Regions from separate parts of the Bacillus sp. 2175 genome, predicted to be linked through region 3. Evidence: riboswitches for the same ligand, from Rfam matches in the RefSeq annotation. Region 3 holds a riboswitch; each other region holds the start of a gene.
What was found. Region 3 has a riboswitch for S-adenosylmethionine ahead of ACXKY9_RS26985 (bifunctional O-acetylhomoserine aminocarboxypropyltransferase/cysteine synthase). Riboswitches for the same ligand answer to the same signal wherever they lie in the genome.

Region 1 (9,982 bases), 480 kb from region 3:
GTGCTTTAGTAGTAAAATTTATTCCATCGGATATTTTACGCCCATTAGTACTTGTAATGTTGGTATTTATTGCTATTTATATTATTGCAAAAAAGAATTGGGGAAGTGTGTCTACCTATAAGAAGATGACGCAAAGAAAAACATTAATATTTTTCTTTGCTATTTTAATGATAGGATTTTATGATGGGTTTTTTGGACCAGGGACAGGGTCGTTTTTAATTTTTGCATTTTTATTAATTGGCTTGGATTTTATTCAAGCGGCAGCATCTGGAAAACTTTTGAACTTTGTTAGTAATATTGTATCTTTAATTACTTTTTTATTCTTAGACATAATTCATTTTGAATACGGTATTATCATGGGATTATCAATGATCTTAGGTGCTTATTTTGGATCGAAGTTTGCGGTTCAAAAAGGTGTTGGATATGTAAGGACTTTATTTTTATTAGTTACTATATTATTGATCGGGAAAAATGTTTTGGAATATACTCATATTTTGTAGATTCATACGCATGTATGAATCTCTTTTTTTTATTATATTTTAAAAATTTATTAATTTTTAAAATATAAGTCTAGGAATATTTGAATAAATCTAAATTATCGTGTAGAATAATGTTGTAAAATGTAAACGTTTTTCTAAGGGGAGGCTAAAAAAAATGGTAGTAGCATACAAACATGAGCCATTTACAGATTTTTCAGTGGAGGCTAACAAATTAGCGTTTGAAGAAGGTTTAAAGAAAGTAGAATCTTATCTTGGACAAGACTATCCATTAATTATTGGGGGAGAAAAAATCACTACAGAAGACAAAATTGTTTCTGTAAACCCTGCAAATAAAGAAGAACTTGTTGGTCGTGTTTCAAAAGCAAGCCGTGAGTTAGCTGAAAAAGCAATGCAAGTAGCGGATGAAACATTCCAAACTTGGAGAAAATCAAAGCCAGAAATGCGTGCAGACATTTTATTCCGTGCTGCAGCAATCGTTCGTCGCAGAAAACATGAATTCTCTGCTATTCTTGTAAAAGAAGCAGGTAAGCCATGGAATGAGGCAGATGCTGATACAGCAGAAGCAATCGACTTTATGGAATATTATGGTCGTCAAATGTTAAAATTAAAAGACGGTATTCCAGTAGAAAGCCGTCCAATTGAATATAATCGTTTCTCTTACATTCCATTAGGAGTAGGTGTTATCATTTCTCCTTGGAACTTCCCATTCGCAATTATGGCAGGTATGACAACAGCTGCTTTAGTTTCTGGTAACACAGTATTACTAAAACCAGCTAGTACAACTCCTGTAGTAGCGGCGAAATTTATGGAAGTATTAGAAGAAGCTGGCTTACCAGCTGGTGTAGTAAACTTCGTTCCAGGTAACGGTTCTGAAGTTGGTGACTACTTAGTAGATCATCCTCGTACACGTTTCGTAAGCTTCACGGGATCTCGTGATGTAGGTATCCGCATCTATGAGCGTGCAGCGAAAGTAAACCCAGGACAAATTTGGTTAAAACGCGTTATCGCTGAAATGGGCGGTAAAGACACAATCGTTGTTGATAAAGAAGCAGATCTTGAATTAGCAGCTAAGTCTATCGTTGCATCAGCATTCGGATTCTCAGGACAAAAATGTTCTGCATGTTCTCGTGCAGTAATCCATGAAGATGTATACGATCACGTATTAAATCGTGCTGTTGAATTAACAAAAGAATTAACAGTTGCTAACCCAGCAGTATTAGGTACAAACATGGGTCCTGTTAATGACCAAGCTGCATTTGATAAAGTAATGAGCTATGTTGCAATTGGTAAAGAAGAAGGTAGAATCTTAGCAGGTGGCGAAGGAGACGATTCTAAAGGCTGGTTCATCCAACCAACAATCGTTGCTGACGTTGCAGAAGATGCTCGCTTAATGAAAGAAGAAATCTTCGGACCGGTAGTAGCATTCTGTAAAGCGAAAGACTTCGATCATGCACTTGCAATTGCAAACAATACGGAATACGGTTTAACAGGTGCTGTTATTACTAACAACCGTGACCATATTGAAAAAGCACGCGAAGACTTCCACGTTGGTAACTTATACTTCAACCGTGGATGTACTGGTGCAATCGTAGGTTACCAACCATTCGGTGGCTTTAACATGTCTGGTACAGACTCTAAAGCTGGTGGACCTGATTACTTAGCACTTCACATGCAAGCAAAAACTACTTCTGAAACTTTATAAGAAATAGTAGAGGAGCTCTTCACAGAATGTGAAGAGCTCCTTTTAAAATTGAAACCCCATATATTACCGTCGTTCGAAGAGAATGAGCTAAAACCTATTAATAGCGTGATAAACATGTGAACAGAAATAAAATGATGAGAAAAGTTGACTTATTAGTCATATTTTTTAGTATTCATTTTGAGAATTTCCTGTATAATACAATTTGAAAGAAAATCTATGGTTCGACAAGGAACACTCCTTTCAGTTTTGCTCACTGAAAGGAGTGTTTTTTTATGTAGCTAAAAATTCTTGCGTGCTTATTACATTTGCATATACGCCATTTAAACTAGCTAAAATTGTATTGTGAATATAAACAGCTGGTATAGTAGCGTTCTTAAAAGAAAGGTCTTTTGTAGCACAAGCGTCATGTATAACGGTACATTGAAAGCCAAAATCGAATGTAGCCCTTACTGTTGCATCGATACACATATGAGTCATCATCCCGCATACAACGACATGTTCAATATTTAAACGTTTTAATTGCTCTAGAAGATTAGTTTCTCGGAAGCTATTTGGATAATGTTTGACTATAACTGTTTCTTCTCTAAGTGGACGTACGCTTTCATGAATATGTACACCTTCTGTATTAGGTAGGAAAAAAGTAGCGTCATCTTTTATAGCTACGTGTTGGATATGAAAAATAGGTTCGCTGTTTGTTCTAAATTGTTGTAATAACTGATTAGCATATTCGCTTGCTTCTACTGGATTACGCAATTCCATCTTTCCATTTGGAAAATAATCGTTTTGAATATCGACGAGTAAAAGAGCTGTTTTCATATATTTATCTTCCTCCGAGTTTCATATTCAAATAAATTTATTCAATTCGTAGAGAGGATTCTCCTGTTTAAAAATATGAGGAAGAAGAATTTTAAATAACCTTGAAAGTTACTAATTTTCAGATGAATATTCATCTGAAAATTTTAATAAAGGAATAATTAATATTTTTCTAAAAAATGTATTGACTCTTATTATTCTGAGTTCTATAATGAGAATTAATTAAACGACAATTAAATCGATACATTCTTATCCAGAGAGGTGGAGGGACTGGCCCTACGATACCTCAGCAACGGGTTTTTTTAATACCGTGCTAACTCCAGCAAGCCATATAAAGGCTTGGAAGATGAGAAGATGTGAACGAGTACATATAAGTGCTCTCCTTCTTATCTTTATGGTTGATAAGAAGGAGGGCACTTTTTATTTTACCTCGAAAGCTCTGCTTCAAGTTTTTACAGCATATAGGAGGGAAAAAAATGATTTCTTTTACCAATGTAAGTAAAGTGTATGAATCAGCTGGCCAATCTGTTCATGCGGTGGAGGATGTAACATTATCAGTTGAGAAAGGCGAAATTTTTGGCATTATCGGTTTTAGTGGCGCTGGAAAGAGTACGTTATTACGCTTAGTAAATATGTTAGAGAGACCGACGGCAGGAACGATTTCAATAGATGATAAAGATATTACATCATTATCGACGAAAGAATTGCGTAAACTAAGACAAAGAATCGGAATGATTTTTCAAAGTTTTAATTTATTTAATTCAAGAACAGTATTTGGAAATATTGCTTATCCATTAAAGTTAGCGAAAGTACCAAAGAATGAGATAAAAGAAAGAGTAAATGAACTGCTGAAGTTTGTAGGGTTAGAAGATAAAGCAAACTATTATCCAGAGCAGCTATCAGGTGGGCAAAAGCAGCGTGTGGGCATTGCTAGAGCACTTGCGACATCGCCAGATATTCTTATATGTGATGAGGCAACATCAGCCTTAGATCCAGAAACGACGACAGAAATTCTAAACTTATTAAAGAAAGTAAATCGAGAATACAATTTAACAATTCTTCTTATTACACATGAAATGCATGTTGTGAAAGAAATTTGTCACCGTGTAGCTGTAATGGAGAAGGGGAAAGTTATTGAAGAAGGAAAACTGTTTGATGTTTTCACGCAACCAAAAACAAAGACGACTCAAAACTTTGTACGTTCTGTCATTAATGATCATTTACCGGAAAGTGTTCTAGCGAAAATTCAAAATGGTGGTCAAATTTATCGTCTAACATTTACTGGTGAGGAGACAGGACAGCCGGTACTATCATATATCGCAAAAAACTATAACGTCGATGTAAATGTACTGTACGGAAATATTATTGAACTTCAAAATGTGCTATTTGGAAATCTTCTTGTAGAGTTGCAAGGTGAGCAGAGGGAAATTCAAAAAGCATTACAACATCTAAGACTGCAAGTGCAGCTGAAGGAGGTAGAAGCTCATGCGAGTTGATTGGAGTATATTTTGGCCGCGCATACTAGATGCGACGGGGGATACCCTCTTAATGGTAATTGTAACCCTTATATTCGCTACAATTCTGGGTATACCTCTAGGTTTACTTTTATATGTAACGAGAAAAGGAAACTTTTTAGAAAATAAATGGGTCTTTTCTATTCTTAACATCATAATTAATACAATTCGTCCGGTACCATTCATTATCTTTTTAGTAGCCTTAAGTCCACTAACAAGAAGTGTTATCGGAACGACGATTGGAACAGCAGCGGCAATTTTCCCGATGACGTTAGTCGCATCAATTGGTATTGCTAGAATGGTTGAAACAAACCTTGTTTCCGTTCCGAAAGGAGTAATTGAAGCAGCGCAAGCAATGGGCGCCTCACCAATTAGAATTGTTTTTGAAATCCTTGTACCAGAAGCGTTAGCACCATTAATCTTAGGTGTCACATTTATGACAGTTGGTTTAATTGAATTCTCTGCAGTTGCTGGGCTTGTCGGTGGTGGCGGTCTTGGTGACTTGGCAATGACATATGGTTATCAACGTTTTGATACATCAGTTATGTTCGTAACGGTCGTGTTACTTATCATTCTCGTACAGATAGCTCAAAATTTAGGAAACTACTTTGCGAAAGTCTTGTTACGCAGATCATAAAAAGGAAGAGAGGAAAAGAAAATGAAGAAAATTTTAGCATTTGCATTATCAGCGATTGTAGGAGTCTCAGCATTAAGCGGCTGCTCAAGTGGAGACACGGGTGCAGGAGCGAAAGAAAAAGTAGTTCGCGTCGGTGTAACTGGAACGGATGGAGACGCTTGGGAAATTTTGAAGAAAAAAGCTGAAAAAGAAGGGATTAAGATTAAACTGGTCGAGTTCTCTGATTACACAACGCCAAATAAAGCGTTAGCTGATGGAGATATTGAATTAAACTCATTCCAGCATATTGCTTTCTTAGAGCAATTTAAAAAAGAGCATAAGTTAGATATTACAGCTGTTGGTACAACGCAAATTGCGCCAATGGGTTTATACTCTGAAAAATATAAGAAAGCAAATGAAATCCCAGATGGTTCAGAAATTGCAATTCCAAACGATCCAACGAACCAAGCACGGGCATTAAAACTTCTTGATGCAGCTGGATTATTAAAGCTTAAAAAAGACTTTGGTCTATTTGGAGATCCAAGTGGTATTGCTGAAAATCCGAAGAAATTAAAAATTACACCGGTTATCGCACAGCAAACACCTCGTGTGTTAAAAGATGTAGCGGCATCAGTTATTAATAACGGTGTTGCTGGTCAAGCTGGATTAGATCCAGCGAAGGATCCTATTTTCTTAGAAGATCCAAAGAATGAAAATGCAAAGCCATATATTAATATTTTTGCAGCTCGTAAGAAAGATAAAGATGATCCAACATTGAAAAAAGTAATTGAACTATATCATTCAAAAGAAGTAACAGACGCAATTAAGAAAGAAACAAATGATGGTTCCATTTCAGTAGATCTTTCACTTGATGAGCTTGAAAAAATCGTAAAATAATCATTGGGTTTAATGGACTAACAGAAGGAACCCCTCCGCTGTTAGTTCGTTCAACATATAAACTTAACAAACAAACCCTAATTCTGTACCTTCCAATTTTGTATAACATAGAATCCAATGTTTGTTAAGTAGAGTGATAGACCAGGAATTTTCCTGGTCTTTTTTTATGAATGAAAGTAGCTAGCGAACAGTAAGGTGATCCAAATTATAATGGGATAAGAAAATAAGCTGAAAAGGAGTGTAATTACGAATTGCTTTGGATGAATTAAGTGTTTTTTTGATAAAAAAAAGAAAATAGAAAAGAGAGTAATGAAAAATGCTGATATTACGCCGGGGTTATAAGAGCGATAAATGAAAAACAAAATAATATGTTGAACAGAGTTGAAGAAGATGGCCCCTTGTATAAAAATAATCCAGCATATAGAAGACAAGAAGTTAAGTTGATATAGAAAGACGATAAGTAATACAAAGATTGTTAATACGGAAATGGCGATGAAAAATTGTTGGCTAGTTATAAGACGGATTGAAAATTGATTAGCAAGGTATTGTGGCATTTGGAAAGCTTCTTCAAGGTTATGAATGAAAAATAATAAGGGAATGATCCAGAATATAGTAGTGGAATGTTTTTTCATCAATTTACATCACTCCAATAAAGTATAGAAAGCCTAAAAAAAGGCCCTCTATACAGAGATGGTTATTCAATTATGATATTTTTTAAATTAACTTCATGATGCTCTCGTTCTTTCAGATAAGCAGCTAGTTCCTCTTGTAAAATATTTAATATTTGCTTAGCTGATTGTTGGATTGGATTAGGTAGCTCTTCTAATATATGCATCCCGACTTTTACTTTTGTACGAATTACCCTTCGTAGTAATTCCTCATGCATGTACTACACCTCCAAACCGAATATTTAGTACATCTTCTTCAAATTTTGCTCCTTGAATAGAAAGGTGTGTTAATGTTTTTGGTAACGTGATGTTCCGTTTAACAGAACCCGCTCGAATAATAAGTTCATCACCTTTTTGATTTAAGGAAAGTTCACTTTTGTTTGAGAAGGGAATGGACAGAACGAAAATATACTCATCGCCATCCTTTTTTACATATTGAGTGCGCCCGTTAAATTTTACTTCTGTAGGGGAATGATCAGTTTTAAATAAAGAATCTCCTACACGTTCTAACATAGACAAACCAACAACTTCTTGTTCAAACATTGGAGCTTCGTAAATAGGAAGGGGTTGAAAACTATCTTTAATTAATGTTTTATATTTCTTCTGTGTATCTTTCCATGCCTGAAAATAAGGATCGGTGACAGTGTTAGGGATGACGCGGTTAATCATAATGGCATCTACGTTATAATCGTATAAATTCAAATAAGTAAAGCTGCGCTGGGCTTCTTTAATGACCATTTTTTCAGGATTTACAACGATGCGGATACTTGTTACTTCTCGATTTGATAAAATATCTCTCATTTCTCCGAGCTGTTCAAGTGTACTTGTTAATTCGTCCATAATATCGTCGGTTGGAAGAGGGACACCAAGGAGTGGTTGAGCTACAGGACGAACGACTTTTAAAACTTTTCTTTTAATAGGAAATAATTTTTCCATCCACCAGCCGAGCATGTCTGGAAAGCTTAGCATTGCTAATGTTTCTCCTGTAGGGGCACAATCAATAATGATAACATCATATGTGTCTTGCTTATAATAATCGAGTACGCGAAGTAGGCTAATTAAATCTTCCATACCGGGAAACATCGTTAATTCTTCTGTTGTAATATCATCAGCTGCTTTAGAAGTGAAGAGTAGTGTAATATATTTCTGTAATTTTCCCCAGCCTTTTTCCATTTCATAAATCGTATTAATTTCTTGTGCCCACAAATTTTCACGAATTTCTAGTGGTTCAGAAGATAGCTTTATACCAAATGAATCTCCTAAACTATGAGCAGGATCTGTGCTCATTACTAATGTTTTTAATCCTTGTTTCGCACTTTGAATTGCTGTTGCTGCTGAAATGCTAGTTTTTCCTACGCCGCCTTTACCTGTATACAAGATAATTCTCATCATTCATATCCCCTTTGTTTCGAATGTCGAATATTACGAGTGTCGAAGTAAATGGTTGAATAAAAACCCAGATAGGGTTTTATTCAATCGGAATGTTTTTCATTTTAGGTGTAGAAATCTTTTCTTCTGTTTTTTGCTGTGACGTAGCGATGTGATTCATGATTTTTTGGAAGATTTGTAGTAAGAATGCTTTTTCTTCTTCTGATAATGCTTCTGTTACTAAGCTAAAGTAATGGGCCGCATTTTGTTTTACTTCTTGAACGAGCATTACGCCGTTTTCTGTTAACCGAATTAATACAATACGTCGGTCATTTTCATCACGGTAGCGTTCAATATATCCCTTTTTTACAAGGCGATTTACAACGCCCGTTGTTGTACTCATCGGTATATCAAGAAGATCAGCAATTTTCGTCATTGTAATATCTGTATTTCGTTCCATCCAAAGTAAACAAAATACTTCTGTTTTAGAAAGTGTTAAATCTAGGCTTACCCATTCTTCAGGATAGAAAAGTTTCTTGGCGTTATCTAGCAGTAAGTCTAAAAAATGTTCATATTGCAACAATTAATTCCACTCCCGTATATTTCGAGGTTCGTAATATTTATTTTTATTTTATGTAGAATAGAAATAATTGTCAATGATTTTAATTGTTTTTTCAGATTAGGCAGAAAACTTTCTTTAAAATAGTATTCTTTTATGATAGATTTATAAATATAAAACGAGAATTTACATAAAAATCCATCATGGTAAATATACTTATCTATAATGGGTATGCAGCTAACGAGGGGGAGAACGATGAGAAGACGTAATACGCAAGCGTTCACGTTTTTAGCATGGACTTCATTTGTTTGTGCGATTTCAGGTATGCTAATTGGGATTTATACGTTAGATGAAACGCTTAGTGTAAAAGGATACTATTTAATTGGAACATTATTTTTAACGATGTCTTGTTTTGTATTACAAAAAACAATTCGTGATAATGAAGAAGATAACGAGAGATTTCCGAAAAATAAACCGTTAGATAAAGAGTAAATTGTAAAGAAAGGCATTTGCCTTTCTTTTTTTATGTAAAAATGGCGTAAGTACTCTGTGTTGACTTGCTTGAAGTACTGAAAATTTGGTATCATCAATAGTATTGTAGATTGAACGATATATTATGGAGGTGGCCTAGCCGTGTCAAGAATTTCCGTTGAGAATGTAAAGCACGTAGCACATTTAGCACGTCTTGCAATTACTGATCAAGAAGCAGAAAAATTTCAAAAACAACTAGATGCAATTGTTACATTTGCAGAACAGTTAAATGAATTAGATACAACAGATGTAAAACCAACAACTCATGTATTAACTATGAAAAATGTTATGCGTGAAGATGTACCAGAAAAAGGTTTACCAGTCGAAGAAGTATTAAAAAATGCACCGGATCACAAAGATAATCAAATCCGTGTTCCAGCAGTATTAGAATAGAGGAGGGGAATTTCGATGTCATTATTTGATCATTCAGTATCAGAGTTACATAAGAAGTTAAACAACAAAGAAATTTCCGTTACGGATTTAGTAGAAGAATCTTACAAACGTATTGCGGATGTTGAAGATAACGTAAAAGCTTTTCTTACATTAGATGAAGAAAATGCACGCGCAAAAGCGAAAGAATTAGATGCAAAAATCGGCGCTGAAGATAATGGTTTATTATTCGGTATGCCAATTGGTGTAAAAGATAACATTGTAACTAACGGTCTTCGTACAACTTGTGCGAGCAAAATGTTAGCAAACTTCGATCCAATTTATGATGCGACAGTTGTGCAAAAGCTAAAAGCTGCTGACACAATTACAATCGGTAAATTAAACATGGACGAGTTCGCAATGGGTTCTTCAAATGAAAACTCAG
Region 2 (9,982 bases), 680 kb from region 3:
TTAATGAGATGAGAAAATCATCTGTTTTCTTAATAAAATCATCTGGTTGCACAGTAAATGTAGCAGATTGATAGTTTGGTAACCATTGTACGCCAATCGTTCGTACATCTGCCTGTTTTCCAGCAAGTATGTCAGCATCACTATCCCCAATAAAAATTGCTTCGTTTGCATTTACATTTAATGTATTTAATACAAGAAGAATACCTTCAGGGTCAGGTTTTGGCTTCATTACATCATCTCCAGCTACTATACAGTCGAAGAAAGAAACTAATCCTAATGCTTTTAGAGAAATATCCAGGCTTCTTTTTGCTTTTCCAGTTACGATAGCTAACTGAAACCCTTGTTTTTTTAAATGTATTAAAAGGTCTACTATTTCATGATTTCGCTTTACGTAATCATGATGCTTTTCTTCATAACATTCATAGTATCTTTCAACTGCTACTTCTTTTTCTTCAGAAAGTAAGTTCTCATGAATAATACCAACTTCACTTGGACCAAACATAGAAAGAATCTCTGCTTCAGTAATTTCTTTATTATCAAATTGCCAAAAAACGTTTTGAAACGAGTAATAACATAAAGGTAAAGTATCAGCTAGTGTGCCATCAAAATCAAAAATAATTGTACGTAGCATTTTCTCACTTCCGTTTTAAGTTATTTTAAGGTTTATTTAAGAGATTTTGTTGTGATATACTTAAAATAACTTAAAAGTACTTAAAAGTAAATGAAAATGGGTGAGAGTATGAATCAAGAGGAACGTTTAATAAAAATAATGGATTATTTGAATGAACATAGGACGATGAGTTTGAAGATGATGTGTGAGCTATTTCAAGTTTCCAGAGATACAGCAAGAAGAGATATTGTAAAGTTAACAAATGAAACAACAATAATACGAACTCATGGTGGTGTAGCTTTATCATCTTTCCACCGTAAAATATCGGATTATGTAAATCGTGAGGAAAAAGAAATTGAATATAAGATATCTATTGGAAAGCAAGCTGCTTCTTTTGTAGGAGATAATGAAATTATTTATCTTGATGTTTCAACAACTGTTAACTGTATGGCTTCATTTTTGACAGCAAGTAATATAACGGTTGTTACAAATTCAATTGATACAGTAAATCATTTAATGGATATGGAGAATGTAAATATTCATATTTTGGGTGGAGAATTAAATAAACACTCACGTTATATGGCGGGTTTTTCTGCAATGGAGAAACTAAAAGATTATCATTTTGATAAAGTTTTTATTGGATCACCCGGCCTTACAGAAGATGGTGTTTATTATGCGTATGAGGAAGATATTCATTTTAAGCGTCAAATTGTTAAACAAACGAATGGAGTGTTTTTACTTGCCGATGAGACAAAAATGAATCAACGTCAAAACTTTAAGGCACTGTCATTAGAATCAATAGATACAATTATTACGAATGATGTTATTCCCGGCAATTTAGAAAGAGTAGTGAAAGAATATGGAATTGAGCTAATCACTGGAGTGAAGTAAAGGGGGACGCAAAAATGAAGGGAATTATATTTGATATTGACGGAACAATGTTAGATACGGAAAAAGCAGTTTTATATTCATTACAGAGAACGTTGCGAGATGAAGGGATGAATTATTCATTAGAAAAGCTACATTTTGCATTAGGTATTCCTGGTATGGCTGCGTTACAAGAAATTGGTGTGGAAAATATGAAAGCAGTTCATGAGAAATGGATACGTAATATGGCAGATTTTAAGAATGAAATTACAGTATTTAAAGGAATTGCGGAAGTGATTGAAATAGTATCTTCATATAAGATTCGAACAGGTATTGTTACTTCAAAAACACGCCAAGAGTTTATCAATGATTTCAAGCCATTTGGATTACATTCATATTTTGAACACTCTATTTGTGTAGAAGATACAATAAAACATAAACCACATCCAGAGCCACTTGTGACATGTCTAAAAAGATTGAATATAGATGCACAAGAAGCGATATACATAGGTGATTCAGTATATGACTTACAATGCGCAAAACAAGCGGGAGCAAAATTTGGTTTAGCCCTGTGGGGAGCGAAAACAAGGAAAGGATTCGAGGTGGCTGATTATATTTTTCAAACGCCTCATGAAATTTTAAGTTTAGTAAAAAGAGATAGCTAAATTGGCTATCTCTTTAAAAATTTATAACCACCATTTCTCCTGCGGAAGCAAAATAATATCCACATCAAAATTTTCTTTAAACCAATCATACATCAATGTCTCTTTCACTAAATATTCAGAGGCAGAGTGTGACACACCAATTAGAGACATATTCGTTTCTTTTACATAATCCATAATGAGCGAGTATTTATGTCGGCCGTAATCATTGTCGATATGGCAGTGGATTTCTCCTGTAATATATGCTTCAGCACCTTTTTCTTCTGCTTCCTTCATTAAAGATACAACATCGCCACACCCAGCGATAATTGCGATTTTTTTAATGGAATCATGTCGTTTACCTTCGAAGTCTGTGTAAGGAATCTGGAAGAGTTGTTTTAGATGTTTTTGGAGTGCTTCTGTTGATGTTTCATCTATTTCACAAATAAGGCCAATTGGTTCTTGTTCTGGACCTCCATATGCAAAGTCGTCCACTACAGTAGCGTTTAATGCTTTTGCAATTGAAATACTCGTTCCATGCGTTTGATGAAAATCCATTGGTACATGACATGTATATATAGAAAGTTGTTTTTCTTTTATTCCTTGCAAATATTTTTCAGGAATTGGTATGAAACCGCGACCTGATCTTCCAAGCGGATCACCACACTCCATTACAAGGGGATGGTGCATAAAGAGTAAATCACCAGGTGTGGATTGTGAAATGAATGTTTCAAGAATGTCATCTGTAGGGAATACAGCTAAAAATACTTTGTTTACATTTTCAGATCCGTGCATCATAAGGCCGTTAAATAAATCTACAAAATTTGCTTCGAAAAATTGTTGCCAAGGAAATTTGATAGGATCATATATGGCTGGGATAAATCGACTAAAGGCACTATCTTTTCCGTATTTTTCAATTTGGAATAAGTGATCGAGTGATTGCTCTATTTTTTTTAAGGCTGGCATGTTTGATAATCCTCCTTAAGATGATTCTTGCTTTATGAGTTGTTTGTATTCTTCGTAGCAAAATAAGAAGCGGATAGGAAACAAATAAAACCTAGGATCCAGCTAATAGAAGGAGAATAGGGAAGTACATGCTGTAATAGCATTCCGCTAGAAATGAAGAAACTACTAAATAGACCTAATAACATGGGATATCGTTGTAGTTTGAACACGGATAGTAAACATCCTTTCTCCTGCATGAACTACTCATAAAAGCTCGATTACTGAAACTTTATCACATACATTGTATATTAGTCTTAATTTTCTGTATATAACTTTTAAGAAAAATGATGATACAATATATGAATGATAAGAGAAGAGAGGATGAAGATTAACATATGTACGTTACTGTAACAGAAGCAGCATATAAAAAGATTATGGATACGATTCCAAGTGAAGCGAAATATATAAAGTTATTTTACGATAATGAGGGTTGCGGTTGTGTCATGAGCGGAATCATCGATTTAGTAGCTGTAGCAGAGAAAGATGAGCGCGATGTGGATATTGAATCAAGCACAATGAACTTTATCGCTGATCGTACAAAGCTTGTATTTATGGACGATAAGTTAACGGTTGATTGGCATGAAGGTGGAGGAACTTTTCAGTTGAAGAGCCCAAGCCAGTTTTATAATCCAAATATGAAGTTACACGTTCGAATATAGTAAAGGAAAGGTGATTCCAAAATGTATTTTGGAATCACCTTTTTTATTTTATAAGTCGCTATTATTGTCGATTTTTGTTGATAAGTCGATATATTGAAAAAATCGCTGATATAAATGGAGTTGCGCTGATATATTTGGGAAATCGCCGATATAAATGGAGTTGCACCGATATATTCAGAAAATCGCCGATATAATTTCATTTACCAAAACGTTTCAAAAGTAAAAAGATTTTTTCACATAATGAAATGTACATGTGATTGAATTTTCTGTATAATCTTCTTTGCGGAGGGGATACGCATGAGAAGATGGGGAATTGAGTTGTTAATTTTAAGTGTTGTTATTATTTGGGGGATTAACTATACAATTGCGAAGTATGGACTTTTAGAATTTACAGCAATTGAGTTTACTGCACTTCGCATGATGGCGGCGGCACCGCTTCTGTTACTCCTTACCTTTTTTATTGAAAAGTCGGTTTATATGGAGCGAAAGGATATACCTAGATTAATTATCGTTAGCATTGTAGGTATTGTACTGTATCAAACGTTATTTATGGAAACTGTCAAATATACATCTGCTACAAATGCCTCTTTACTCATTTCTATTTCACCTATTTTTACAACTGCATTTGCGATTTTCTTGAAACAAGAAAAGTTTTCTTCTCGAAAGTTAATCGGTTCTATGACTGCCTTTGTTGGTGCAGCATTAGTTTTAGTAGCAGGACATTCGCTTACTAGTTCTTTTTATGGCAATGGAATTGGACTTATTACATCAATATGCTGGGGGCTTTATCCTGTTTTAGCAGGACCATTAATTAAAAAATATTCAGCATTACGTGTTACAGCATGGTCTGCATTAGTGGGTGCGATTCCGCTATTATTGTTAAGTGGTCCACATGTGTTTGTCATGCCATTTCACATTACTCACGGAATGACACTATTTGCTTTACTATATTCTATTTTCTTTGTAACAGTATTTGGTCTAGTAATGTGGTATGTTGGTGTTCAAAAAATTGGGGCGTCACATACGATGGTATATATGTATATAACGCCGCTTGTAGCTGTTTTATTTGCAGCTGTCTGGGCAAATGAATATGTATCGTTTCAACAAATCATCGGTGGAATTATCATTTTTGTCGGTCTATGGTTTGTGAAATCGGAGAAAGTAAAAGTTCATTCTATTGCAGGGGAACCTATATCAAAATAGGAAAACAGATCACCTATGATCTGCTTTCCTATTTTTTTATTTTTGGTAAGAAGATGAGAAATAAGATAGCAGTAATAAGTGGAATTAAGTTTAAAAATGGAATACGGAAGAGTGTAATAAGAATAATACCTGGAAGAAGAACACCGAGGACAGCGTAAAAAATGCTATGGTTTTTCGTGTACCAATACAATGAAAGTCCAATAAGTGCAGGGATAATGAGGTGAATGAGAGCCATTAAAAAATAAATCATTAGACGCCCCCTTTATTTGTGTGCTTATTACATCATATCCGTATGTTCATAGATTGATATCATTTTTTTCATAAATGGACGAAAAAAGTTTGAAAAACCGTCACAAAATATGAGAATATGATGTTTTAAATCTTGTATAATATTATTTCCTAAAAATATTTAAACAACATAAACATACTGTTTATGTTGTTTTTAATTTGAGTGAAATGGATGTAAGGAATATGAATTTGAAAGAAATTTTTTGTTGGATAGATAAAAATTACTGAAGAGGAGAACAGCATGATTAGTATGTCATTAAGATCGTTTAAAATTCAATCGTATTATTTACTAGGTTTTCTTTTACTAGGCTGGATGTTAACGCCGTTTTCAGCTCATTTTCTAGGTGCTGGAATTGGGCTTATTGTAAGTATGTATTGCGTTTGGCTTTTAGGGAGACGAATTGAGAAGCTTGGAGATAGTATTGTAAAGAAGACGAAAGCACCGACACTCGGTATGTTTAACCGTTTTGCAGCTGCAATTTTGGGTGCTATTATTATGTACGAAATTGAGCACCACATGGTTATGTGGGCATTTGCAGTAGGGATTTTGGGTGGGTATTTCTTAATTGTTGTTAATTTAGGATACTATAGCATGAAAGATGAGAAAGAACTAACAAAGAGCTAAAAAAGATAAAAGACTTCTTTTTAGATGGAATAGATGATCCAGCCACGGATAGAAGCGGTCAGGGCCTTTTTTAGCCCCATACGATGTGAAACCCAGTAGGGATATAATGTATATATTCGAAGCTGTAATTTTATAATCTAGGTCATAGATGAAGAGATTAGCGTTTCACTTTATATAAGATATAGAAAGAAGCTTACGTTTTCACGTAAGCTTCTTTTTTATGTAAGTGTGTGTAACCGTTAAGCCGCATTGGGTTTTGTCGGTGAGTACGCGAAACTTTACGGTTACACGACACTTATTCATATGAGTAAAGGGTTATTCCAACAGAAAGTTTTAATTTAAGCGATTGGACCGCCTAAGTTAATAATGTCTTCAGATACGCTGTCGAACTTTTTGAAGTTAGCTTTGAATTCATTTGCAAGTTCGATTGCTTTTGCTTTGTAAGCAGCTTTATCAGCCCAAGTTTGTTCAGGCATTAACACTTCGTCAGGTACACCTGGTACGTGAAGTGGAACTTCAAGACCGAAGATGTCATGTTTAGCTGTTTCAGTTTTCGCAAGTTCACCGTTTAATGCAGCTTGAATCATTGCACGAGTGTAACCTAAGTTCATACGTTTACCAACGCCGTATTCGCCACCAGTCCAGCCAGTGTTTACTAAGAATACTTTCGCATCGTGTTTCTCAATTTTTTCACCAAGCATTTCAGCATAGCGAGATGCATCAAGTGGTAAGAATGGTGAACCGAAGCAAGTTGAGAATGTTGCTTGCGGAGATGTAACACCGCGCTCTGTTCCTGCTAGTTTACTAGTGTAACCACTTAAGAAATGATACATAGCTTGTTCTTTTGATAACTTACTGATTGGAGGCAATACGCCAGATGCATCAGCAGTTAAGAAAATGATTGTATTTGGGTGTCCAGCAACACTTGGCAGTACGATATTGTCGATCGCATGCATAGGGTATGCAGCACGAGTATTTTCTGTTAAAGTAGTATCGTTATAGTCTGCGATACGCGTTTGGTCATTAATGATAACGTTTTCTAAAACAGATCCAAATGTGATTGCATCGAAAATTTGTGGTTCTTTCTCGTGAGAAAGGTTTACACATTTCGCGTAGCAACCGCCTTCAATATTGAATACACCGTTATCAGACCAACCGTGCTCATCATCACCAATTAATTTACGGTTTGGATCAGCAGATAATGTTGTTTTACCTGTTCCAGATAAACCGAAGAATAATGCTACATCGCCTTCTTCACCTACGTTTGCAGAACAGTGCATAGAAAGAATATCTTGTTCAGGTAATAAGAAGTTCATAATAGAGAAGATTGATTTTTTCATTTCTCCAGCGTATTCTGTACCACCAATTAATACGATGCGTTTTTCGAATGAAACCATAATGAATGCTTCAGAGTTTGTACCGTCAACAGCTGGATCAGCTTTGAAATTCGGTGCAGAAACAATTGTGAACTCTGATTCATGAGTCGTTAATTCTTCTTCAGTTGGACGAATGAATAATTGATGTACAAATAAATTGTGCCATGCATATTCGTTAATAACTTGAATTGGTAGGCGGTAATTGCGGTCAGCGCCTGCAAATCCTTTGAAGACGAATAACTCTTCTTTTTCTTTTAAGTATTCTAAAACTTTAGTATATAATTTATTAAAATGTTCTTCAGAAATCGGTTGGTTCACAGCTCCCCAAGCAATTTTGTCAGCAACCGATGCTTCTTTCACAATAAATTTATCTTTAGGAGAACGTCCTGTATATTTTCCTGTTGAAGCAGAAACGGCACCAGTAGAAGTTAATTTCCCTTCATTTCGCATTAATACTTTTTCCACTAATTGCGGAACACTTAGTTGAATCTGTGCATTGCTTCCGTTCAATAATTCGTGTAAACCAATTTGGACATTCACAGTACTCATATTTATATACCATCCTTTTCATTTAATGAAATATTTCTCGTAATCCCCAACAAGAGTATAACACAATTATATAAATAATGTATACTATTTATTTCTTTTTGTTTGTGTGAATGCATTATTTCCTTATTAATATTTCATTTCAGGCGTATTGAGAAAAACTTTCAGGAAAATGTGAATATTAATTGACAAATGAATATCATTTCTTTAGTATAGGTTGGGACGGATACTCTCTTATCCCGAGCTGGCGGAGGGACAGGCCCGATGAAGCCCAGCAACCTCACTTGTATTGATAAATGCAGGTGAATAGGTGCTAAAACCTGTGCGAGGCTACAGGTCTCGAACGATAAGAGCGAAGGGCAAAAAGCAGTATGCAAGTAGCAAATTAAACCTTTCCTCTATGTAAAGTAGGAAAGGTTTTTCTGTATGCTTGTGTGGGAGAATAAATGTATGTCGCAGTTTGTGGCAAATTAAGGATGAGTTCCGTACAATATATACAATTACTGTAGGGAGGTTTACCACATGACAAAAAAACGTCATCTGTTCACATCTGAGTCTGTAACTGAAGGACATCCAGATAAAATTTGTGACCAAATTTCTGATTCAATTTTAGATGCGATCTTATCAAAAGACGCAAATGCACGTGTAGCTTGTGAAACAACTGTAACAACTGGTTTAGTATTGGTAGCGGGGGAAATTACGACTTCTACTTACGTAGATATTCCGAAAATCGTTCGTGAAACAATTCAAGGCATTGGTTACACACGCGCAAAATACGGATTCGATGCAGAAACTTGTGCTGTTTTAACATCTATCGATGAGCAGTCTGCTGACATCGCTATGGGTGTTGACCAAGCGCTAGAAGCACGCGAAGGTCAAATGACTGACGCTGAGATTGAGGCAATTGGTGCAGGAGACCAAGGTTTAATGTTTGGTTTTGCATGTAATGAAACACAAGAATTAATGCCACTTCCAATCTCGCTTGCTCACAAATTAGCTCGCCGTTTAACTGAAGTACGTAAAGATGATACATTATCATACTTACGTCCAGATGGAAAAACGCAAGTTACAGTTGAGTATGATGAAAATGGTAAACCAGTACGTGTTGATACTATCGTAATTTCTACACAACATCATCCAGATGTTACATGGGAAGAAATCGATCGCGACTTAAAAGAGCACGTAATTAAAGCTGTAGTACCAGCAGAATTAATGGATGGAGAAACGAAATTCTTCATTAATCCAACTGGCCGCTTCGTAATTGGTGGACCACAAGGTGATGCTGGTTTAACAGGACGTAAAATCATCGTTGATACTTACGGTGGATACGCTCGCCACGGTGGCGGTGCATTCTCTGGTAAAGATGCAACGAAAGTTGACCGTTCTGCAGCATATGCAGCTCGTTATGTTGCGAAAAACATCGTAGCAGCTGGTCTTGCTGAAAAAGCAGAAGTACAACTTGCATACGCAATCGGTGTAGCACAACCAGTATCAATTTCAGTTGATACATTCGGCACTGGTAAAGTATCTGAAGACGTACTAGTAGAACTAGTTCGTAACAACTTCGATCTTCGCCCGGCTGGTATTATTAAAATGTTAGACTTACGTCGCCCAATTTACAAACAAACAGCAGCTTACGGCCACTTCGGACGTACTGATGTAGATCTATCATGGGAACGTACAGACAAAGCTGCAGCTTTAAAAGAGCAAGCTGGTCTATAATATATGAAAAAAAGCTTTGCGCGGTGAGCGCAAAGCTTTTTTTATTTATAATTACGTTGGAATAAAGCGAAGAGTTCAATGTCATGCCAAGTGCCGTTGCGGAATATAGCTTCTTTACAAGTTCCTTCATGTTGAAAACCAAGTGATTTATATAATTTAACTGCTCTATCGTTAAAAGAAAATACTCGTAAAGAAAGGCGATGTAAATTTAATTCTAAAAATGCATAATCCAATAATAGGGTTAAAGCTTCCTGCCCATAACCTTGCCCCCAGTAATCCTTTTTACCAATATCAATAATGCATTCAGCGTTTCGATTATACGAATCAATATGAATTAAAGAAGTAATACCAATTGGAAGATGCGTAGCTTTTTCTTCAATGATATAGGTCTTAGAGTTCGAAGAATGAATAAATTGCCGGCAAAGTTTTTCTGTGTCTTG
Region 3 (9,982 bases):
TTCACGCATGCTGCTCACCCCTTGTGAGTTCAATAAATAAATCTTCTAGCGTAAATACAAGCTCCTTAACGCTATGTACATCTATTTCATTTTCGACAAAGTGTTTATTCCAACTACTTATAGATGCAATATCCATGCGGCATAGTAATCGATCGCCTTCTACACTCACTTCCCTTACTTCTTTGGCCGCTTCTAGCATATCTTTCGCCTTAGAAATTGGTGTAACAATCCATTCTACACGATCACTTGCTGTTTTAATTAATTCTTCAACCTTGGCAACTGTTATCATTTTTCCTTTATGAATAATAGCAACGCGATCGCATATCATTTGCACTTCACTTAGCAAGTGACTTGAAATAAACACGCTCATATTTTCTTCTTTTACAAGCTTATGTATAAATTCCCTAAGTTCTCTAATCCCTGCTGGATCTAAACCATTCGTTGGCTCATCTAATATGAGCAATTTCGGATTCCCAAGGAGCGCCTGCGCAATTCCAAGGCGTTGTTTCATACCAAGTGAGTACGTTTTTACCTTGTCATGAATTCTTTCATCTAAATGAACCATTTCAGCAATTTCAATAATACGTTCATCTGATATATCACCTAACATACGAGCAAATTGCTTTAAATTTTCCCATCCCGTTAAATATGTATACAACTCTGGGTTTTCAACGATACTCCCAATTTGACGCATCGCTTCTCTGAAATTTTCCTTAATCGAATAACCACCAATAGAAATCGTACCTTCTGTCGCCTTAATCAATCCGACTAACATTCGAATGGTAGTCGTCTTTCCAGCACCATTTGGTCCTAAGAACCCGAACACTTCTCCTTGCTTTACATCAAAGGAAATATTCTCTACAAGAGTCTTCTTTCCAATTACCTTCTTCAAGTCTCGTACGGAAAGTATCGTCGTCATTTTACCCCTCCTTGTTCTAATTTTAATTTACTTACAACATTTTGAACTAAACGTTCTGCCATATACGTATAACCTACTTCGTTCGGATGAAAATGATCAGAGTATAATAAATCTTTCCCGCGGTTTTGGAATAAATCAAATGTCGGTGTAATATATACATTTTTATCGTTTAGCGCTAACTTCTCTAAAGATGCATTCCAGTCCACAACAATGTTTGAAGACCCTTTTAAATCTTCTACATCTTCAAAAGGATTGTATAAACCAAGCCAAAAAATCGGACTATCTGTATTTAATTTACGAATTTCTTCTATAATTTTCTTTGCTTCATTTTGAAACGTTTCTGTGTCAGGACGATACGTCTCTAAATCTATTTTCCCAAGCGATTCCCAGCCTGGGAACAAATCATTCCCACCAATCGTTAACACGATTACATCTGCTTGCTTAATTGAATATTGAGCGCCATTACTTTCAATTTGTTTTAATAAATCGGGCATTTTTGCACCACTAACTGCTAAATTTGTTAATGCAATTTTTTGCTTATAATCTTTTTGTAAATCCTCTTTCATTCGCCCAACATAGCCAATTCCTTCTTTATCACCAACGCCACGCGTTAATGAATCACCTAAACTAACGATTTGTAACGTTCCCGTTTTCTTTTTCTCTTTTGCCACTACATCGGTCTTTTTAATTAAATTTGAAGCTTTCGGATTTAATACATCATTTACACCTGAAACAAAGCCATATGCAAATAAACAGAAAGATGCAATTGTAATGAGTAGAATTACTTTTACTACTTTTGATCTCATATCAAAACCCCTTTTAGCCCTCATAGATTGTCCATAATTATACCAAACGCAATTTTGAAAAGCGATTTTCACACCTTATCTATTATGTTGTTTCCCTATGTACTAATTCTGGCAATAACTCTACGTGCTTTACATCTATTTTCTCATCATTAATCTTTTCATATAATAATTCGAATGCCTTCACACCAACATTTTTACTACAATACGAAATCGTCGTAATGCCTAAAATATCTGCCACATCTTGATCATCACAACCGATAATCGTAATATCTTCTGGAATACGAATCCCTTGTTTTTTCGCTTCCGTTACCATTCCCGCTGCAATATGGTTGCAAGATACAAGAAACGCTGTTGGTTTTACTGACATATGGGCCCATTCCCTAATTACATTACGCCCATCCTCCACCGTAAAACAGCCTTTAAACTTCCAGTCCTCTATCGGTGTTACAGCAATCGTTTGAAGCGCATCCTCATATGCTTGTTTTCTTCTCTGGCTATTAATGCTATTGCTTCTTCCAATGCAATACCCAATACTTGTATGGCCGGCATCTATTAAGCTCTTCATCCCGCGCGAAAACACTTTATAGTAATCAATATGCACACTCGAAATGAAATTCGAGTCTATTTCTTCACACATAACAATCGGACCAAATTTCGTATATTCTTCAAGCTTTTCCTTACTATTTGCCCTGGAACATATAATAACCCCATCAAGCTTTTTCATTTTTAACATATTCAAAATTTCTAATTCTCTTTCCTCACTATAATTCGTCTGACAAAGCATCATATTATAATTGTTTTTTGCTGTTTCCTTTGATATTCCCTCGATAATGGCGCTATAATATTGATCATTTACGTGCGGTAATAAAACGCCAATGACATTCGTTTTTCCTTTCACTAAATGAATTGCATTCACATTTTGCGTATAATTTAATTCTTCTATAATTGCTAAAATTTCTTTTCGTTTCTGTTCATTTACGTACGGATGATTATTTAGTACACGTGAAACAGTTGAAACAGATACTCCAGCAAGTTCAGCAATCTTTCTTATATTTGTCATCTCATTTTCCCCTTCTCACAAAAATTATCCCTTGACCTGGTAAGCTTTCCACAATATATCCTTTCCTAGCAAATACATTTTGAAAGGATATACAACTATGCTTCGATTCAAATTAGAATATATATTTTTCATTGGCGGTCTACTCACTCTCGCCATCGGTATTAATATGATGACGACAATTACTTCCTTTGGACTTAGCCCTTATGATTCCTTCTTTATTGCACTATATCAAAATTTCGGGATAAGTATCGGTTTTTGGATTTTCATGATTAATTTTGCTTTTACTCTTATCGTACTCTTTTGGAATAAAAAACAAATTACGATCGGTACCATTGTAACGATGGTTCTTATTTCGCTTTTTGTTGATTGGATTGGTTCCATTACAACTATTATGGATGCTATCCGCTCTCTTCCAAAATATATAACACTTATTTGTGGAAATCTATTCGTTGGAGCTGGGATTGGTCTTTACGTCTCTACAAACCTTTGCGCGGCGCCTCAAGAAGCTTTCGTTTTGACGGTTGCTGAGAAGAAAAAATGGACGTTTAGAAGAACAGAAATTTCATTAGCCTTTTTATTTTTAACGTTAAGCTTTTTATTAGATGGACCTATCTATTTTGGAACAATCATCTTATCCTTTACAACAGGCTGGATTATCCAAGCATTTATTCAAGTTGGTACGCAGATTTTAAATAAAAAAGAGCCTATTAAGCAAGCTGCTTAATAGGCTCTTTCTGTTTTATGGTAAGAGATACTACTTAGCATCCCCTTCAATTCGATAGTTCGCTTTCAAACAATCTATTTCTTCATACCCTTGCAACGTATGTAGAATATAATCATAATCAGCAAGAGACGCACGATGCGTTACAATTACAATTTCAGCCTTTCCTTTCTCTTCAAGCGGCATTTGAATAATTTTCTCAAAGCTAACTCCGCGCTCAGAGAACAATGAAGTAATTTTTGCAAATACACCAATTTCGTCTTTTACATGCAGTCTTAAAAACTTTTTCACGACAATTTCGTCTGGCTCTTTTAATACTTTTTGATATTGTGGGACTACAGCACTATTTCCTGTTACCCCTAATCTAATATTTTGCATTACAGCAACTAAATCCGAAACAACAGCTGTCGCTGTTGGTAAACTTCCTGCGCCTGGTCCATAAAACATCGTTTCCCCAACTGCTTCACCGTACACATACACAGCGTTATATTCATTTTGTACTGCCGCAAGAGGATGTGTATTTGGAAGTAAAGTTGGTTCAACTGTAACCTCCAATTTTTCACCATCTCGTTTTGCAAGACCGATTAATTTAATTGTATAACCTAAGCTCTTACTATATTCAATATCTTCCTCTGTAATAGAGGTAATCCCTTTTACTTTCACGTCTCCAAGCTCTACATTTGTAGAGAAACCGAGAGTAGCTAAAATCGTCATTTTTCTTGCTGCATCTAAACCTTCTACATCTGATGTTGGATCTGCTTCTGCAAATCCAAGTTGTTGGGCTTCTTTTAACACGTCGTTATATGCTCTCCCTTCGTCTGACATTTTCGTCAAAATAAAATTTGTCGTTCCATTTACAATTCCCATTACTTTCGTAATAAGATCTGAGGAAAGTCCTTCTACGATACTGCGTAAAATTGGAATTCCCCCTGCCACACTCGCCTCATAGAATAAATCAGCCTTATTATCTTTTGCTGTCGCTAATAATTCAGCTCCATGTAATGCCATTAAGTCTTTATTTGCAGTTACAACATGCTTTCCGCTTTTTAAAGCTTGTAAAATATATGATTTTGCATCATCAATGCCACCCATCACTTCAATGACAACATCAATATTTGGATTATCTAAAATTTCATTTGCATCTTGTGTTAATAGAGTAGAAGGTACCTCTACCTCTCTCTCTTTCTCAATGTTTTGCACTAATACTTTCGTTACCTTCACTGGACAACCTACTTGGTGTATGAGTCGTTCTTGATGATCCGTAATAATACGAACCACACCACTGCCAACTGTCCCAAGACCTAATAACCCAACTTGAATTTCTTTCATAGTACTGTCCACCCCTCAAAAATTGTGTTTAGATGAAATTATATGAGTAAAAAATCTGAAAAACAATGTATTTTGAACATTCGGAAAAATAAAGGTTAATCTTTACAAGGAAAACGTTGCCACGTGTTACACAATCCTTCTTTACAATATATAAGGGGTTTCTTGATACACGTAATAATTCAACCAATTAGAAAACAATAAATTACCATGACTCCTCCACCTAACAAGCGGCTTTTCATCTGGATTATTATGTTTAAAATAGTTTTTTGGCACATCAATATTTAATCCCTTGTCACGATCTCGTTCGTATTCTTGTTTTAACGTCTCACAACTATATTCGCTATGTCCAAGGGCAAACACTTGCTTTCCTTCTGGCCCAATAACAAGGTGAACACCTGCTTCTTCAGAGTTTGCTAACAATGTTAAGTCTTTCACTCCTCTAATATCATTCTCTCGTACTTCTGTATGACGAGAATGCGGAGCAAAAAACAATTCATCAAATCCTTGTAACAATTTCACATGTTGCTCGCAAACTTCATGTTCAAATACACCGAACATTTTTTCCTTAAGGGGATACTTTGGAACACCATAATGATAGTACAAGCCAGCCTGTGCTCCCCAGCAAATATGGAGCGTAGATGTTACATTCGTTTTTGAATACTCCATAATATGTTTAAGCTCTTCCCAATAATCTACCTCTTCAAAAGCAAGGGTCTCCACTGGCGCTCCTGTAATAATGAGCCCATCAAACTTTTCATTTTCAATATCACGAAACGTTTTATAAAAGCTTGTTAAATGTTCTTGCGTTACATTACGAGATAGATGTGATTCCATATGAAGCAAATGAACATCTAATTGTAACGGTGTGTTTCCAATTAAGCGAAGTAATTGTGCCTCTGTGTCTTGCTTCGTTGGCATTAAATTTAATATAGCAATTTTCAAAGCGCGTATATCTTGTGTTTCCGCTCGCTCCTTCGTCATTACAAAAATATTTTCTTTTTGTAACACTTTGCGAGCCGGTAAATCTTTATCAATTATGATCGGCATGTGTTTTGCCCCCAACTAGAGCTGCTTCCAAATCTGCAATAATATCAGAAACATCTTCTATACCAACTGATAAACGAATTAAATCAGATGTAACACCAGCTAAACGCTGATCTTCAGCATTTAATTGTCTATGCGTCGTACTAGCAGGATGTATAACGCAAGTTCGTGCATCAGCTACGTGTGTTACAAGAGTTGCTAGTTTTACATTTGCGATAAATTCTTTTGCTGCTTCTAATCCGCCTTTAATACCGAAAGTTAAAACACCACTAGCACCTTTTTTCAAGTACTGTTGTGCCAATGAGTAATTTTCATTACTATCTAAGCCCGGATAATTCACCCATTCAATACGTTCATGATTAGCAAGCCACTTAGCAACTGCAAGAGCATTTTCACTATGACGTTCCATTCGTAAATGCAATGTTTCTAAGCCAATATTGCTAATATATGCATTGAATGGGCTCATACAATTTCCATAATCTCTTAATAGCTGAACACGTGCTTTCACAATATACGCTGCTGCACCAAAGTTTTGAACGTAACTTACACCGTGATAACTTGGATCTGGTTCAACAAGTTCAGGATACTTTCCATTTGTCCAATCAAAGTTTCCACCGTCAATTACAATACCGCCTAAGGAGCTCGCATGCCCATCGATATACTTCGTCGTAGAATGAACAATAATATTTGCCCCATGTTCAAACGCCTGGCATAAATAAGGAGTTGCTAATGTATTATCAACGATAAAAGGTACCTCTAATTCTTTAGCAGCAGCTGAAAATTCTTTAAAATTTAAAACATTCATCGCTGGATTTCCTAACGATTCTGCATAGATAAGTTTCGTCTTGTCATTAGCAAGCGCCGTAATTTCATCTGCCGTTAAATTTGGATTAAAGAACGTAACATCAATGCCCAGTTTACGCAAACTCACTCCAAATAAATTAAACGTTCCCCCGTAAACCGTTGAAGAACAAAGTAAATGATCCCCACTACTACAAATATTTAAAACTGCGAGCATAATAGCTGCTTGCCCAGAAGCCGTTGCAACAGCTCCTACACCGCCTTCTAAATCTGATAACTTCTGCTCAAATGCGGCTAGAGTAGGGTTTCCAATACGTGTATAAATATATCCTTCTGCCTCTAAGTTAAATAGGGCTGCTAAATCATCTGAAGTATCGTATTTATATGTTGTACTTTGATAAAGTGGTAAAACACGTGGTTCACCATTTTTTGGCGTATAGCCACCTTGCACACAAATTGTTCCTTTTCCCCATGATTCTCCCATCTCTCATTCTCCTTTCTTTTATACAAAATAAAAAACTGCCCCTTTCCTGAAAACAAGAAAGGAGCAGTTTGAAAACACGCTCTAAAGGCTCTTTCTTATCTCTCAGGATTACTACCTGCAGGATTTGGCACAATTCCGTTATACGGCTGTTGCCAAGGTTTCATCGGGCCTGTCCCTCCACCTTTTCTTGATAAGACTATGCAATTACCGTTGATTTTATAGCAATAATTTCCTAATGTCAAACGGTTTTTCTGAATGTTCTAAAATAAATGTTAACAGTTTCATATAAAGCAACAAAAGAAATATATTCTAGTCTATTTCAAAAAAGACCTTTAAAAACCTCAAATCAGTCTATAAAATTAAATAAGTAATTTAACCTATAAATTCAAATTCCCCTAAAGTTAACCTATATGTTGAATAGGCCATCTCCTCAAAAAGATACTATATATATTCAATCCATTTTTCACTAGTATATTTCACTTTTTTACCTACTAAGATTTACATAACGGAGGTATAACATGACAAATAAAAAAGATATGCAGTACATACTTGCTCTATATGGCATTCTTCTAGGATCTATAGTAGGAGCTACAGTCTGGTTATTTTTAGTCACAATAAATATTGGAATCCACTTTATTTGGGGATACTTGCCTGAAGTTCTCTCTTTTCCCTCTTATTACACCCTTTGCGTAACAATAATTGGCGGGGTCCTTGTTGGTCTATCACAAAAACATTTCGGTACATACCCACGCCTTATGCCTGAAGTGATGGCTGAATATAAAAAAACTGGTCGAATCGAATATCGCTTTGTCCATCAGGCTACTTTAACAGCGATTATTGTTTTAATTTTCGGTGCTAGTCTTGGTCCAGAAGCCGCACTAGTTGGAATTATAGGCGGACTGTGCACATGGGTAGGGGATCGCTTTAAATTTGCCTTAAAGAGTATGAATGAGCTAACCGAGATCGGAATTGGAGCTACTTTAAGTGTCATTTTTAACGCACCATTATTCGGTTATTTAGCACCAAATGAAAATGAGGGGGAACAAATTGCTGCTTTTTCTAAAGGAAAAAAGGCGATTGTATACTTAGCTACTACTTTCGCAGGTTTTTCTGTTTATTTACTACTGAGTAAACTCGATAATCGTGGATCCTTTATTGTTGATTTCGGGGAAGGTGCACTTTCATTCAATGAATGGATCGCATTTCTTCCACTTGCTAGTATCGGTGCTATAGTTGGTTTCTTTTATTTCAAGTTAGAATTCACATTAGAGAAGTTAATTCACCCTTTTAGGGAATACAAACTGACACTCGGAATTATCGGTGGTATTTTATTAGGAATTGCGGGAACTTTTCTTCCGTACACATTATTTTCAGGTGAGCATCAATTAAAAGAATTAGTTGTTGAATGGAGCCATTTATCTTTTTGGATACTACTTCTTTCAGGGATTTTAAAGTTGTGCATTACTGCCGTTTGTTTGAACACAGGGTGGCGAGGTGGACATATCTTCCCAATTATATTTTCCGGGTCAAGTATCGGATACGCTGTAGCATCTATTCTTCCTATAGATCCAGTAGCATCTGTTGCCATCGTAACGACAGCAATTTCAAGCTATGCGTTACGAAAGCCAATAGCTATAACATTACTATTACTTATGTTTTTCCCGCTTAATTTACTATTGCCCATGCTTGGTGCAGCTGCTATCGGGAATGCCTTTCCGCTCCCAAAACATAACGAAAATAAAAATTAATAAAAATAGGCAGTGGGGATGAAAGCTCCACTGCCTATTTTTTTATTACACATGCTGCTTTAATAACGCTTCTAACTCCTCAAAATTATGCACTTCATATGTCGGTATAATCCCACTATCATTTAATTTCCTTTCTGGATTAAACCAACAAGTATCAATTCCCGCTACATATCCACCTTTCATATCAGCGCTTAATGAATCCCCAATAATCAGCCCTGCTTCAGGTGCAAAGTTAGGAATCCGTTCAAAAACATAATCAAAATACTCTTTCATCGGTTTTTGAAAACCTGTATCTTCCGAAACAAAAACATCTTTAAATAATGAATGTAAACCTGCATTACGCAAACGCTTATCTTGCGTCTTAGAAACACCATTTGTCACTATATACAATTCATACTCTCCTTGAATTTGATTTATAAATTCAAACGCACCTTGCATGAGTTGATTTCCTTCTTCTAAGTAGTTACGATAATTATTTTCCAATAATATTCCATCTACTTCTTCTCCATACTCTTTAAACAACAGAGAAAATCTTGTATTTACAACTTCATTGCGTGATAGTTCTCCTTTTTCAAAAGCATCCCAAAGACCTTTATTTATTTTTTTATAACGAGCCTCTATCTCGTCTGTTAAAGGGATTCCCTTCTCTTCAAAAAGCACCCGTAAAGCCACTTTTTCAGCCTTTTGGAAATCTAGTAATGTATCATCTACATCAAATAACAATGTTTTATATTTTTTCATAAATTCATCACACTCTCTTTTCTACAAAAACAAATTTACATAAATCGTATCATTCATTCTTGTAAAGATAATAGGAGATATCTCATACTATACATGGGGGTGAAAATATGAAAATCAGCAAAAATGAGGAAGAAATTTATCAATACATGCGAATCCATCAATTCCATACCCTATTTTCATTTCATGTCTTGCCATATGTAGAGCTGCATTCTTTTCAAACGAAAGAGATGATATGTAGCGAAGGAAATGCTCTCCCTTATCTCTATTACTTAATTTCTGGGAAAGCAAAAATATATATGAGTCATAAAAACGGGAAGGTTTCATTAATT

Region 1: linked by a shared signal. The riboswitch ahead of ACXKY9_RS02175 (methionine ABC transporter ATP-binding protein) and the one ahead of ACXKY9_RS26985 (bifunctional O-acetylhomoserine aminocarboxypropyltransferase/cysteine synthase) in region 3 are both predicted to bind S-adenosylmethionine.
Region 2: linked by a shared signal. The riboswitch ahead of metK (methionine adenosyltransferase) and the one ahead of ACXKY9_RS26985 (bifunctional O-acetylhomoserine aminocarboxypropyltransferase/cysteine synthase) in region 3 are both predicted to bind S-adenosylmethionine.

Annotation. Positions count from the first base shown of each region.
Region 1 covers NZ_CM173819.1:383,127-393,108, forward strand. The annotation lists gene ACXKY9_RS02160 (TSUP family transporter) at 1-500, shown strand, start outside; gene pruA (L-glutamate gamma-semialdehyde dehydrogenase) at 655-2,202, shown strand; partial or broken gene ACXKY9_RS02170 (cysteine hydrolase family protein) at 2,453-3,018, opposite strand; SAM riboswitch class I at 3,262-3,368, shown strand; gene ACXKY9_RS02175 (methionine ABC transporter ATP-binding protein) at 3,492-4,511, shown strand; gene ACXKY9_RS02180 (methionine ABC transporter permease) at 4,501-5,166, shown strand; gene ACXKY9_RS02185 (MetQ/NlpA family ABC transporter substrate-binding protein) at 5,188-6,042, shown strand; gene ACXKY9_RS02190 (HXXEE domain-containing protein) at 6,207-6,674, opposite strand; gene ACXKY9_RS02195 (DUF3926 domain-containing protein) at 6,737-6,928, opposite strand; gene ACXKY9_RS02200 (ArsA family ATPase) at 6,921-8,102, opposite strand; gene ACXKY9_RS02205 (MarR family winged helix-turn-helix transcriptional regulator) at 8,179-8,661, opposite strand; gene ACXKY9_RS02210 (YiaA/YiaB family inner membrane protein) at 8,893-9,129, shown strand; gene gatC (Asp-tRNA(Asn)/Glu-tRNA(Gln) amidotransferase subunit GatC) at 9,271-9,561, shown strand; gene gatA (Asp-tRNA(Asn)/Glu-tRNA(Gln) amidotransferase subunit GatA) at 9,577-9,982, shown strand, end outside.
Region 2 covers NZ_CM173819.1:4,490,383-4,500,364, reverse strand. The annotation lists gene ACXKY9_RS23340 (HAD family hydrolase) at 1-631, opposite strand, end outside; gene ACXKY9_RS23335 (DeoR/GlpR family DNA-binding transcription regulator) at 740-1,501, shown strand; gene ACXKY9_RS23330 (HAD family hydrolase) at 1,516-2,142, shown strand; gene ACXKY9_RS23325 (Nif3-like dinuclear metal center hexameric protein) at 2,164-3,084, opposite strand; gene ACXKY9_RS23320 (iron-sulfur cluster biosynthesis family protein) at 3,459-3,782, shown strand; gene ACXKY9_RS23315 (DMT family transporter) at 4,080-4,985, shown strand; gene ACXKY9_RS23310 (hypothetical protein) at 5,014-5,235, opposite strand; gene ACXKY9_RS23305 (ATP synthase subunit I) at 5,515-5,898, shown strand; gene pckA (phosphoenolpyruvate carboxykinase (ATP)) at 6,237-7,823, opposite strand; SAM riboswitch class I at 8,052-8,173, shown strand; gene metK (methionine adenosyltransferase) at 8,343-9,542, shown strand; gene ACXKY9_RS23290 (GNAT family N-acetyltransferase) at 9,584-9,982, opposite strand, start outside.
Region 3 covers NZ_CM173819.1:5,166,600-5,176,581, forward strand. The annotation lists gene ACXKY9_RS26950 (DUF2705 family protein) at 1-9, opposite strand, end outside; gene ACXKY9_RS26955 (ABC transporter ATP-binding protein) at 2-919, opposite strand; gene ACXKY9_RS26960 (SGNH/GDSL hydrolase family protein) at 916-1,797, opposite strand; gene ACXKY9_RS26965 (LacI family DNA-binding transcriptional regulator) at 1,808-2,785, opposite strand; gene ACXKY9_RS26970 (YczE/YyaS/YitT family protein) at 2,883-3,509, shown strand; gene ACXKY9_RS26975 (homoserine dehydrogenase) at 3,540-4,835, opposite strand; gene metA (homoserine O-acetyltransferase MetA) at 4,977-5,882, opposite strand; gene ACXKY9_RS26985 (bifunctional O-acetylhomoserine aminocarboxypropyltransferase/cysteine synthase) at 5,866-7,164, opposite strand; SAM riboswitch class I at 7,257-7,361, opposite strand; gene ACXKY9_RS26990 (chloride channel protein) at 7,683-8,912, shown strand; gene ACXKY9_RS26995 (YjjG family noncanonical pyrimidine nucleotidase) at 8,958-9,653, opposite strand; gene ACXKY9_RS27000 (transcriptional regulator YeiL) at 9,761-9,982, shown strand, end outside.